Regions from separate parts of the Amycolatopsis methanolica 239 genome, predicted to be linked through region 3. Evidence: riboswitches for the same ligand, from Rfam matches in the RefSeq annotation. Region 3 holds a riboswitch; each other region holds the start of a gene.
The links. Region 3 has a riboswitch for thiamine pyrophosphate ahead of AMETH_RS29230 (thiamine ABC transporter substrate-binding protein). Riboswitches for the same ligand answer to the same signal wherever they lie in the genome.
Positions count from the first base shown of each region.

Region 1: linked by a shared signal. The riboswitch ahead of thiO (glycine oxidase ThiO) and the one ahead of AMETH_RS29230 (thiamine ABC transporter substrate-binding protein) in region 3 are both predicted to bind thiamine pyrophosphate.
Region 2: linked by a shared signal. The riboswitch ahead of thiC (phosphomethylpyrimidine synthase ThiC) and the one ahead of AMETH_RS29230 (thiamine ABC transporter substrate-binding protein) in region 3 are both predicted to bind thiamine pyrophosphate.

Region 1 covers NZ_CP009110.1:6,599,354-6,602,619, forward strand. The annotation lists gene thiG (thiazole synthase) at 1-635, opposite strand, end outside; gene thiS (sulfur carrier protein ThiS) at 640-840, opposite strand; gene thiO (glycine oxidase ThiO) at 840-1,946, opposite strand; TPP riboswitch at 1,941-2,049, opposite strand; gene thiE (thiamine phosphate synthase) at 2,081-2,737, shown strand; gene AMETH_RS32285 (hypothetical protein) at 3,163-3,266, opposite strand, start outside.
Region 2 covers NZ_CP009110.1:6,594,152-6,597,417, reverse strand. The annotation lists gene thiD (bifunctional hydroxymethylpyrimidine kinase/phosphomethylpyrimidine kinase) at 1-520, opposite strand, end outside; gene thiC (phosphomethylpyrimidine synthase ThiC) at 520-2,163, opposite strand; TPP riboswitch at 2,156-2,282, opposite strand; partial or broken gene AMETH_RS42280 (MFS transporter) at 2,366-3,266, shown strand, end outside.
Region 3 covers NZ_CP009110.1:6,017,023-6,020,288, forward strand. The annotation lists gene AMETH_RS29225 (ABC transporter permease) at 1-609, opposite strand, end outside; gene AMETH_RS29230 (thiamine ABC transporter substrate-binding protein) at 606-1,646, opposite strand; TPP riboswitch at 1,669-1,778, opposite strand; gene AMETH_RS29235 (4a-hydroxytetrahydrobiopterin dehydratase) at 1,812-2,102, shown strand; gene AMETH_RS29240 (hypothetical protein) at 2,167-2,385, shown strand; gene AMETH_RS38855 (VldE C-terminal domain-containing protein) at 2,755-3,266, shown strand, end outside.

The sequences.
Region 1 (3,266 bases), 580 kb from region 3:
GTCACCGCCGTGGACAGCAGCACCGCGTCGCACCCCAGCTCCATCGCCAGCGCCGCGTCGGAGGCCGTGCCAATGCCCGCGTCGAGGATGATCGGCACGCCGGCGCGGGCCACGATCAGCTCGATGTTGTGCGGGTTGCGGATGCCCAGCCCGGTGCCGATCGGCGCGCCCAGCGGCATCACCGCGGCACAGCCGGCCTCCTCCAGCCGCAGCGCGAGCACCGGGTCGTCGTTCGTGTAGGCGAACACGGTGAAGTCGTCGGCGACGAGCTGCTCCGCCGCGTCGAGCGTTTCGACCGGGTCCGGCAGCAGCGTCCGGTCGTCGGCGTGCACCTCGAGCTTGATCAGGTCGGTCTCCAGCGCCTCGCGGGCCAGACGCGCGGTCAGCACGGCCTCCGCGGCGCTGCGGCAGCCCGCGGTGTTCGGCAGGAGCCGGATGCCGAGGCGGCGCAGCAGGTCCAGCACGCCGGAGCCGCCCTCGGCGTCCGCGCGGCGCAGCGCGACCGTCGTCAGCTCGGTGCCGGACGCGACGAGCGCCCGTTCCAGCACCGACAGGTTCGCCGCGCCGCCGGTTCCGATGATCAGCCGCGAACCGAGCTTGTGCTCGCCGATCACGAGCTGGTCGCCGTCGAACATGACCTCACCCACCTTGCACCGCCGTCAGGATCTCCAGCCGCGCGCCCGCGGGGACGGCCCTGGCCGCCCACTCGCCGCGCCGCACGACCTCGCCGTTCATGGCGACCGCGACGCCGCGCTCCGGCGCGTCGACCGCCTTCAGCACGTCGGTCACCGTCGCGTCGTCGGGGACCTCCCGCCACTGCCCGTTGACCTGCACTTCCATCAGACCCCTCCTGTTCCGAGCCGGGCCGGGTCCGCCGCGAGCGCCTCCTCGGGCGTTTTCTCCCCAGCCAGCCAAGCCACGACGGCGTCGGCGGTGACCGGCGCCATGAGCAGACCGTTGCGGTGGTGACCGGTCGCGGCGAGGACGCCGTCGCCGAGGTCACCGATGAACGGGAGCGTGTCGGTGCTGGCCGCGCGCAGCCCGGCGGCGGTCTCGACCAGCTCGTACTCGTCGATGCTGGGGAAGATCCGCTCGGCGCCTTCGAGCAGCTCGCGCACGCCGCGGGCGCTGACAGTGTCGTCGAAACCGGCCTCGTACTGCGTCGCGCCGAGGACCAGCTCGCCGCCTTCGCGCGGCACGAGGTACACCGGTCGCCCCTCGACGACGGCGCGCACCGTGCGCGTGGGCGGCGGCAGGCTCGTGCGCCGCGCGCGCAAGCGGAGGATCTCACCCTTGAGCGGGCGGACACCTCGCGCGAGCACCGGGTGCAACCGGGCGCTGTGCGCGCCGGCGGCGATGACCACGACGTCGCACGGGACCTCGCGGTGGGCCGTGCGGACGCGGCCGGGTTCGACAGCCGTCGCCTCGTCGCCGGTGAACTCCGCGCCGTGCCGGAGCGCGGCGGCTTCGAGCGCGCGGAGCAGCTTGCGGTTGTCGACCGCCAGGTCGCCGGGCACAAGCAGGCCGCCGCGCACCGCGCCCAGCCCGGGTTCGAGCGCGCGCAGCCTGCGGCCGGTGACCTGTTCGACCTCGCGGCCGACCGACCGCAGGTAGCCGGCGACGATGTCCAGCTGGTCGGCGTCGGCCCGGTCCAGTGCCACGACAACCGTGCCTGCCCGGGACAGCCCGGGGTCGCCGCCGTCCGCGGCAAGCGCTTGCGCGAACGCCGGCCAGCGCCTCAGGGACTCCTCGCCGAGCGCGAGGGACTCCTCTTCGCCGGGCCAGGCCTCGGTGACCGGGGCCAGCATGCCACCGGCGACCCAGGACGCGCCACGGCCGGGCGCGGGATCGACGACGGTGACGCGGTGCCCGGCCGCCGCGGCGCGCCACGCCACGGACAGGCCGATGACCCCGCCGCCGACGACGGCCACGTGCTGGTTGCTCATGAGAATCACGCTCCCTGCGCCGGCATGATCCGGATCAGGTTCCACGGTCGGAGCGCTGACAGCTCCCTCTCAGCCCGTGGCTCGGGCTCCCGTGCGGACACCTCCACCCTAACGTGCGAGATAGGGTTCAGGCCATGCCAGGGCTCAGTGGTGACGAGATCAGGAAACGCCTCGACGCGGCGCGGCTCTACCTGTGCACCGGGGACCGGCCGGATCTGGCCGAGTTCGCGGACGCCGCGCTGGCCGGTGGCGTGGACATCATCCAGCTGCGGGACAAGCGGGACGGGGCGCCGCTGGAGGCCCGTCAGGAGCTGGCCGCGCTGGAGATCCTGGCGGAGGCGTGCGCGCGGCACGGGGCGCTGCTGGCTGTGAACGACCGGGCGGACATCGCGGCGGCCGTCGACGCCGACGTGCTGCACCTGGGGCAGGACGACCTGCCGGTGCCGCTGGCGCGGCGGGTGATCGGCGACGAGCCGGTGATCGGCCGCTCGACGCACGACCGTCCACAGGCCGAGGCCGCGGCTGTGGAAGAAGGTGTGGACTACTTCTGCACCGGCCCCTGCTGGCCGACGCCGACGAAGCCCGGCCGGCCGGCGCCGGGCCTGGACCTGGTGCGCTCGACCGCGGCGCTCGGCACCGCGCGCCCGTGGTTCGCCATCGGCGGCATCGACGCGGAACGGCTGCCGGAGGTGCTGGCGGCGGGCGCGTCGCGGATCGTGGTGGTGCGGGCGATCACCGAGGCCGAGGACCCGGCCGCGGCTGCCCGAGCGCTGCGGGCAGAGCTGGGCTGAGGCGGGCTCTCGGGCCGGACGCGGTAGAGCCGCCAGCAGTCGCGCCGAGGCCGGGCAGGCATCAACGCGACCGGTTGCCCGAGGCGCCGGGCGCGTCACCGATCTGGTAGCCATCACCGAGGCCGAAGACCCGGCCGCGACCGCCCGAGCACAGCTCGACCGAGCCGGACCCGCTGGCCCAGACGCGGCAGAGCCACCAACAGCCCGCGCCGAAGCCGCTGCCCGGCGGCCGACATCACCGCGACCAGCTGCCGGAGGCGCCGGGCGCGGGCGCGTCACCGATCGTGGTCGTGCGGGCCATCACCGAGGCCGAGCCGTTGTGCGCTGCACGCGCGACCGGGACACGCCGGCGAGATCGGAGCGGGTGCCGGACAAAAAACAAGCCCTCCGCGAAAACTCGCGAAGGGCCTGTGGTCAGCTTCGGATCAAGGGCTGCTCGGCGCGGTCGTCGCCGTTTCGGATGCGGCGGACGGTGTCTCCTGGACGCTGGTGCTCGGCGTCGTCGTCACGGGGGACTCGGTCTGCTCGG
Region 2 (3,266 bases), 580 kb from region 3:
GGGCAAGCAGCGCCCGCGCCGCGTCGCGCTGGCTGGCTCTGTCGGTGACCTCGACGCCGGTGAGCAGCCGGACCTCGTCCAGGTTCGGGGTCACCAGGGTCGCGCGCGGGAACAGCTCCGTGCGGATGGCCTCCAGCGCCTCCTCACGCAGCAGGGCGTCCCCGTGCATGGATGCCGCCACCGGGTCCACCACGAACGGCACGTCCGCGTTGCGTCCGATGTGGACCTCGTCGAGCGTCTTGGCGACGGCGGTGATGATCTCCGCCGTCGCCAGCATGCCGGTCTTGGCCGCGTCCACGCCCATGTCTCCGGCCACCGCCTTGATCTGCGCCGACACGACGTCCGGCGGGATCTCGGTGAAGCCCTGCACGCCGACGGAGTTCTGCACGGTGACTGCGGTGATCGCGGTCATCCCGTGCACCCCGCAGGCGAAGAACGCCCGCAGGTCGGCCTGGATCCCCGCCCCACCGCCGGAATCGCTCCCCGCGATGGTCAGCGCGGTCTTCGGGGTGACGCTCATTACGGCTGGACCACCGGGAGGTAGACCTGCTTGCCGTTCTCGGCGAACTCGGCCGACTTCTCCTGCATCCCAGCCTCGATGGCATCCACAGTGGACAGCCCGTGCTCCTCGGCGTACTTGCGGACGTCCTGCGTGATCCGCATGGAGCAGAACTTCGGCCCGCACATCGAGCAGAAGTGCGCCGTCTTGGCGGGCTCGGCGGGCAGCGTCTCGTCGTGGAACGAGCGCGCGGTGTCCGGGTCGAGCGAGAGGTTGAACTGGTCGGTCCACCGGAACTCGAAGCGGGCCTTGGACAGTTCGTCGTCCCAGTCCTGGGCGTACTGGTGGCCCTTGGCGAGGTCCGCGGCGTGCGCGGCGATCTTGTAGGCGATCACGCCGGCCTTCACGTCGTCCCGGTTGGGCAGGCCGAGGTGCTCCTTCGGCGTGACGTAGCACAGCATCGCCGTGCCGTACCAGCCGATCTGCGCCGCGCCGATGGCGGAGGTGATGTGGTCGTAGGCCGGCGCGATGTCCGTCGTGAGTGGACCGAGGGTGTAGAACGGAGCCTCGCCGCAGAGCCGTTCCTCCAGCTCCACGTTCTCCTTGATCTTGTGCATCGGCACGTGGCCGGGACCCTCGATCATCACCTGGACGTCATGGGCGCGCGCGATGTGGGTGAGCTCGCCGAGCGTCTCCAGCTCCGCGAACTGGGCGCGGTCGTTGGCGTCCGCGATCGAGCCGGGGCGAAGGCCGTCACCGAGCGAGAACGTCACGTCGTAGGCGCGCAGGATCTCGCAGAGTTCCTCGAAGTGCGTGTAGAGGAACGACTCCTTGTGGTGAGCCAGGCACCACGCCGCCATGATCGAGCCGCCGCGGGAGACGATGCCGGTGACCCGGTTCGCGGTCAGCGGGATGTAGCGCAGCAGCACGCCTGCGTGCACGGTCATGTAGTCCACGCCCTGCTCGCACTGCTCGATCACGGTGTCCCGGTAGACCTCCCAGGACAGCTTGGCCGGATCGCCGTCGACCTTCTCCAGGGCCTGGTAGATCGGCACGGTGCCGACCGGGACCGGGGAGTTGCGCATGATCCACTCGCGGGTTTCGTGGATGCGCTTGCCGGTGGACAGGTCCATGATCGTGTCGGCGCCCCAGCGGGTCGCCCACACCATCTTGTCGACCTCCTCCTCGACCGACGACCACACGGCCGAGTTGCCCATGTTCGCGTTGACCTTCACCAGGAAGTTCTTCCCGATGATCGCGGGCTCGCTCTCCGGGTGGTTGCGGTTTACCGGGATGACCGCGCGACCCGCGGCCACCTCGTCCCGCACGAACTCGGGCGTGACCCGCTCGCGCGCGGCGATGAACTCCATCTCGCGGGTGATCACGCCGGCCTTGGCGAAGCCGAGCTGCGTGTTGTGCTCCCGGTTCGCGATCCACTCGGCGCGCAGCGGCGCAAGTCCACTGTGGACGTCGATCGCGACGTCCGGGTCGGTGTACGGGCCGGAGGTGTCGTAGACGTCGAAGTGGTCGCCGTTGGTCAGCTCGATGCGGCGGGCCGGGACCTTCAGCCCGTTTTCGGTGTGGTGGTAGACCTTCCGGGATCCGGTGATCGGCCCGGTGGTCACGGTCGGCGCGACGTTCTTGCCGTTTTCCAGCGTCGTCACTAGAAATACTCCCTACGCCGGCATTACCCGGTCAGGTTCAGCGGTCGGCGGCGCCGGGTCCCAACGGACACCAGCCGCCCTCTCAGCCCGCCAAGGCGCGAGCTCCCGCGTGTTCGGTTGTCCGTCCGACCATGCCACGTCGCGCGGCAGACCTCAAGAGCGCGACGGTGAGACCGCTCACCCGCGCTGGAGATTCACACCGATGTCAGCCCCTAGGTTGACGGTCATGCGAACCACGGCCGCGCTGATCGCGCTCGGCGCCTGTCTCTTCGTGGTCGTCACGGCGGAGACGCTCGTGATCGGACTGCTGCCCGCGTTGTCGGCCGACCTGCGGGTGCCGGTGCCCTCGGCCGGCCTGCTCGTGGCCGGGTACGCGCTGACGGTGACCATCGGCGGCCCGCTCGTGACGGCCGCGACTCTGAGGGTGCCGCGCAAGGCGGCGCTGCTCGGGCTGGTCGCGCTGTTCGCGGCGGGCAACGCGCTCGCGGCGAGCGCGACCGGGTTCGGCGTGCTGCTGGCGGCGCGGGTGGTCACCGCGCCGACGCACAGCACGTTCTTCGCGATCGCGCTCGTGCTGGCCGCGTCGATGGTCCACCCGTCGAAGCGCGGGTGAGCCATCGCGTTCGTGTCGACGGGGCTGAACCTCGCGACCGTCCTCGGCGCGCCACTGGGCACCCTCGTGGGTGAGGCGTACGGGCGGCGGACGTCGTTCTGGCTGCTGGCGGTCGTGGCGCTGGCCGCGATGGCGGCGGTGGCGCTGCTGGTGCCGGCCACCCGGACCGCGGAGCCGCCGCGGCTGGGGCCCGGAGCTGCGGGCGCTGGTGACGCGGCCGGTGCTGGTGTGGTGACGCTGGTGACGGAGACCGGGTTCTTCGTGGCCTACACCCACCTGTCGCCGATCCTCGGCCGGATCTTCCCGCCCGGCGGGGTGGTCGTGCTGCTGATGGTGTTCGGCGCGGGCGCGCTGTGCGGGAACCTCGCCGGTGGGCGGCTCGCGGACCGGTGGCCGTGGGCTTCGCTGCGGGTGCTCATCGCGGTGCTGGCGGCGGCACTGGTCCTCTTCGCGGCGATCGCCTCCACGCGGGCCGGGGCGACGGTCGGCG
Region 3 (3,266 bases):
CAGCGTCCGGTACCGCGCGCCGCCGAGGATCAGCACCACGCCGAAACTGGTGGCGCAGAACAGGAACACGACGGCGGCCGCGGACGTGATCGCCGGCATCAGCGCGGGCAGCGTCACCGAGCGGAACGCGCGCCAGCGGGAGGCGCCCAGCGCGCGGGCGGCGTCCTCGGCCCGCGAGTCCAGCAACGCCCACAGCCCGGCGACCGTGCGGCCGACGACGGCGACGTTGAAGAACGCGTTGGCCAGCACGATGGACAGCCAGCCGCCGTCCGGCCACAGCGCCCGGAACGCCAGGCCCACCACCACGGTGGGCAGCACGAACGGGACGAGCACCAGCGTCCGCACGACCGCCACCCCGGGCAGCCGCACTCGCGCCAGCAGGAACGCGACCGGCAACCCGGCGACCACCGCGATCAGGGTCGAACCGGCGGCCTGCGCGACCGTGAACCACGCCAGACGCCACGTCTCGCCCTCGGCCAGCGCGGCGAGCACCTCGCCGTCGGCGAAGCCCAGCCGCAGGATCGCGACGACCGGCCAGGCGAAGAAGACGACCAGGAACCCGAGCGGCAGCACGGCCAGTGCCGCCAGCCCGAGCCCGGCACGGCTCACTGGCCGAGCAAGGAGCGCCACTGCTCGATCCACCGCTCACGCCCGGCCTGCACCGTCTCGGCGGGCAGGCTCGCCGGGTTCGGCGGCAGCGGGGCGGCCGTCGTCCACGCCGCGGGCAACGCCACGCCCTCCCGCGCCGGGTAGACGTACATGTTCTCCGCCACCGTCGCCTGGAACTGCTGGGACAGCAGGAAGTCGATCACCTTCTGGGCGTTGGCGGCGTTCGGCGACCCGGCCAGCACGCCGGCGTACTCGACCTGGCGGAAACAGGTGTCCAGCAGCGCCTTCGTGCGCGGCTTGCCGTCGTCGCCGATCTCCGCCGCGGGCGAGGACGCGTAGGACACCACGATCGGCCGCGGCCCCTTGCCGGAGGAGCCGGAGAAGTCCTGGCCGTAGGCCTCCTCCCAGCCGGCGACGGCGCGCATGCCGTTGTCCTTCAGCCGGGTCCAGTAGGCCTGCCAGTTCTGCTCGCCGTAGCGGGCGATGGTGCCGAGCAGGAACGCCAGGCCGGGCGAGCTGGTGGCCGGGTTCTCCACGACCAGCAGGTCCTTGTACTCCGGCTTGACCAGGTCGTCGTAGGTCACGGGCTCTGGGATGCCGCGCTCGGCGAACCAGGTGGTGTCGATGTTGACGCAGACGTCGCCCACGTCGACGGCCGACAGGCGGTGTTCGGAGTCCACGGCGTAGCGCTGCGGGCCGCGGTCGGCCTCGGGGCTGGTGTAGGGCGCGAAGACGCCTTCGGTGAGCGCGCGCGAGGCGAAGGTCGAGTCGACACCGAAGGCCGCGTCGCCGATCGGGTTGGCCTTCGTGAGGACCAGCGTGTTGGTGAGCGCGCCCGCGTCACCCTTCTTCACGACGTTGATCGTGATGCCGGTCTGCTGCTGGAAGGCGTCGAGCACCTGCTGCGGAGCGGCGAACGAGTCGTGGGTGACGAGCGTGACCGTGGCCGGGCCGTTGTCCGCGTCGTTGCCGGCCAGCGTGCAGCCCGCGGTCAGGGCGGCGACAAGGCCGACCAGGACGCCCGTGCGGAATCTCATGACCACTCCTCGCTCGTTCCGGCGAGAAAGGTCGGGGCCCTCCCTGCGCCGGCATGATCCGGATCAGGTGCGAACGGTCGCGGGCGAACCCGCCTCTCAGCCCGGTGGACCCGGACTCCCGTGGCAACCGTGCAGCGTACTCGCCGCTGTACCACCATGGAGCACATGGCGGAACTACTCAGCGAAACCGAGATCTCCGAGGCCCTCAACAAGCTGCCGTACTGGCAGCGCGCGGGCGACGCGCTGGAGCGCACGGCCGAACTCGCCGACTTTCCGCAGGCCATCGCGGTGGTCAACCGCGTCGCCGAGATCGCCGAGGGCGTGAACCACCACCCGGACATGGACATCCGGTGGCGCACCGTGACGTTCCGGTGCAGCACCCATTCGGCGGGCGGGATCACCGCGAAGGACGTGTCGCTCGCCGAACAGATCGACAGCACGATCGACGCGCTGTGATCTAGGCCAGACCGGCAACTTCGCGGCCGGTCCCGTGCGTTGCCCCTGGTGGAGGGAACGCACCATGAGGAAGGTTGTCACGCGACTGGCCGCCGTTGGAGCCGCCGTCGCCTTGTTGCTGGGAGTGCTCGCCGGGACCGCTTCGGCGGTCACGTCCGTCCCCGTCGAACCGCCGAGCGAGACGCGCGCGGTGGTGGTCGGGACGTTGGCGTTCGGGTTGATGATCGCCGCGGCGGGTGCCGTGTTCTGGTACACGGCGCGACATCGGGGACCGCAGGAGTGATTTCGGCCACGTCGGCCGCCGGGTTGTAACGACGGGGGCGTCACGGGCGCTGTCACGCGCGGAAGTCCCTGCTCACCCCGAGGTTCGCCGCCATGAACAGCACGCCCGCCCTGCCGCCCGGCCAGCGCGCCTGGGTCACCGGCCTGGCCACCGCCATCACCCTGCTCGCCGTTCTCGTGCTCGCCGCGCTGGGCTGAGTCCCAGCAGGTCAGCGGCCCGCCGGTGCCCCGGCGGGCCGTTTTCATGCGCAGTTGATCTGTGTCCATGACCACTCGTTGGTGACTTTTCCGTGTCCTATTCGTAATGTCACGGGCGGCCATCCCCCGAACGGCCGAAAAGTCCCCTCCCCGAAAATGGTGATCTTCCGAAATGGTGGGTCGACATAGATCCAAAGCGAAATCGCTGAAAGTCCCCCTGGCGATCGGCCTGGCCGCGGCGTTCGTGCTGGGCTTCGCGGTCTGGCTGACCGGTAACTTCAGCAGGCCGGACACGGCCAGCATGGCGGCGCAGATGAAGCCGCTGCCGACGACCTCGGCCCCGGCGAGCACGTCGAGCAGCACGACCACCCCGCCGCCGCCTCCCCCGCCGTCGACGACCACGCCGTCTGTGGCGCCCCCGCCGTCGACCACTTCGAAGTCGACGCCGAAGTCCACGACGACGACCCCGAAGACGACGACCAAGGCGGCGAACGCCTGCTCGTCGGTGCTCGAGGGCACGCTGCCCCACGTGGCGAAGGTGGGCAACCACATCGCCGCGAAGTTCGGCGTGGACGAGATCGGCGGCCGAGCGGGCCGCTCCGGCACGAGCGACCACCCCAGCGGCCTGGCGCTCGACTTCATGGTGGACACGTCCAAGGGCAACGCCATCGCGGACTACGTGCT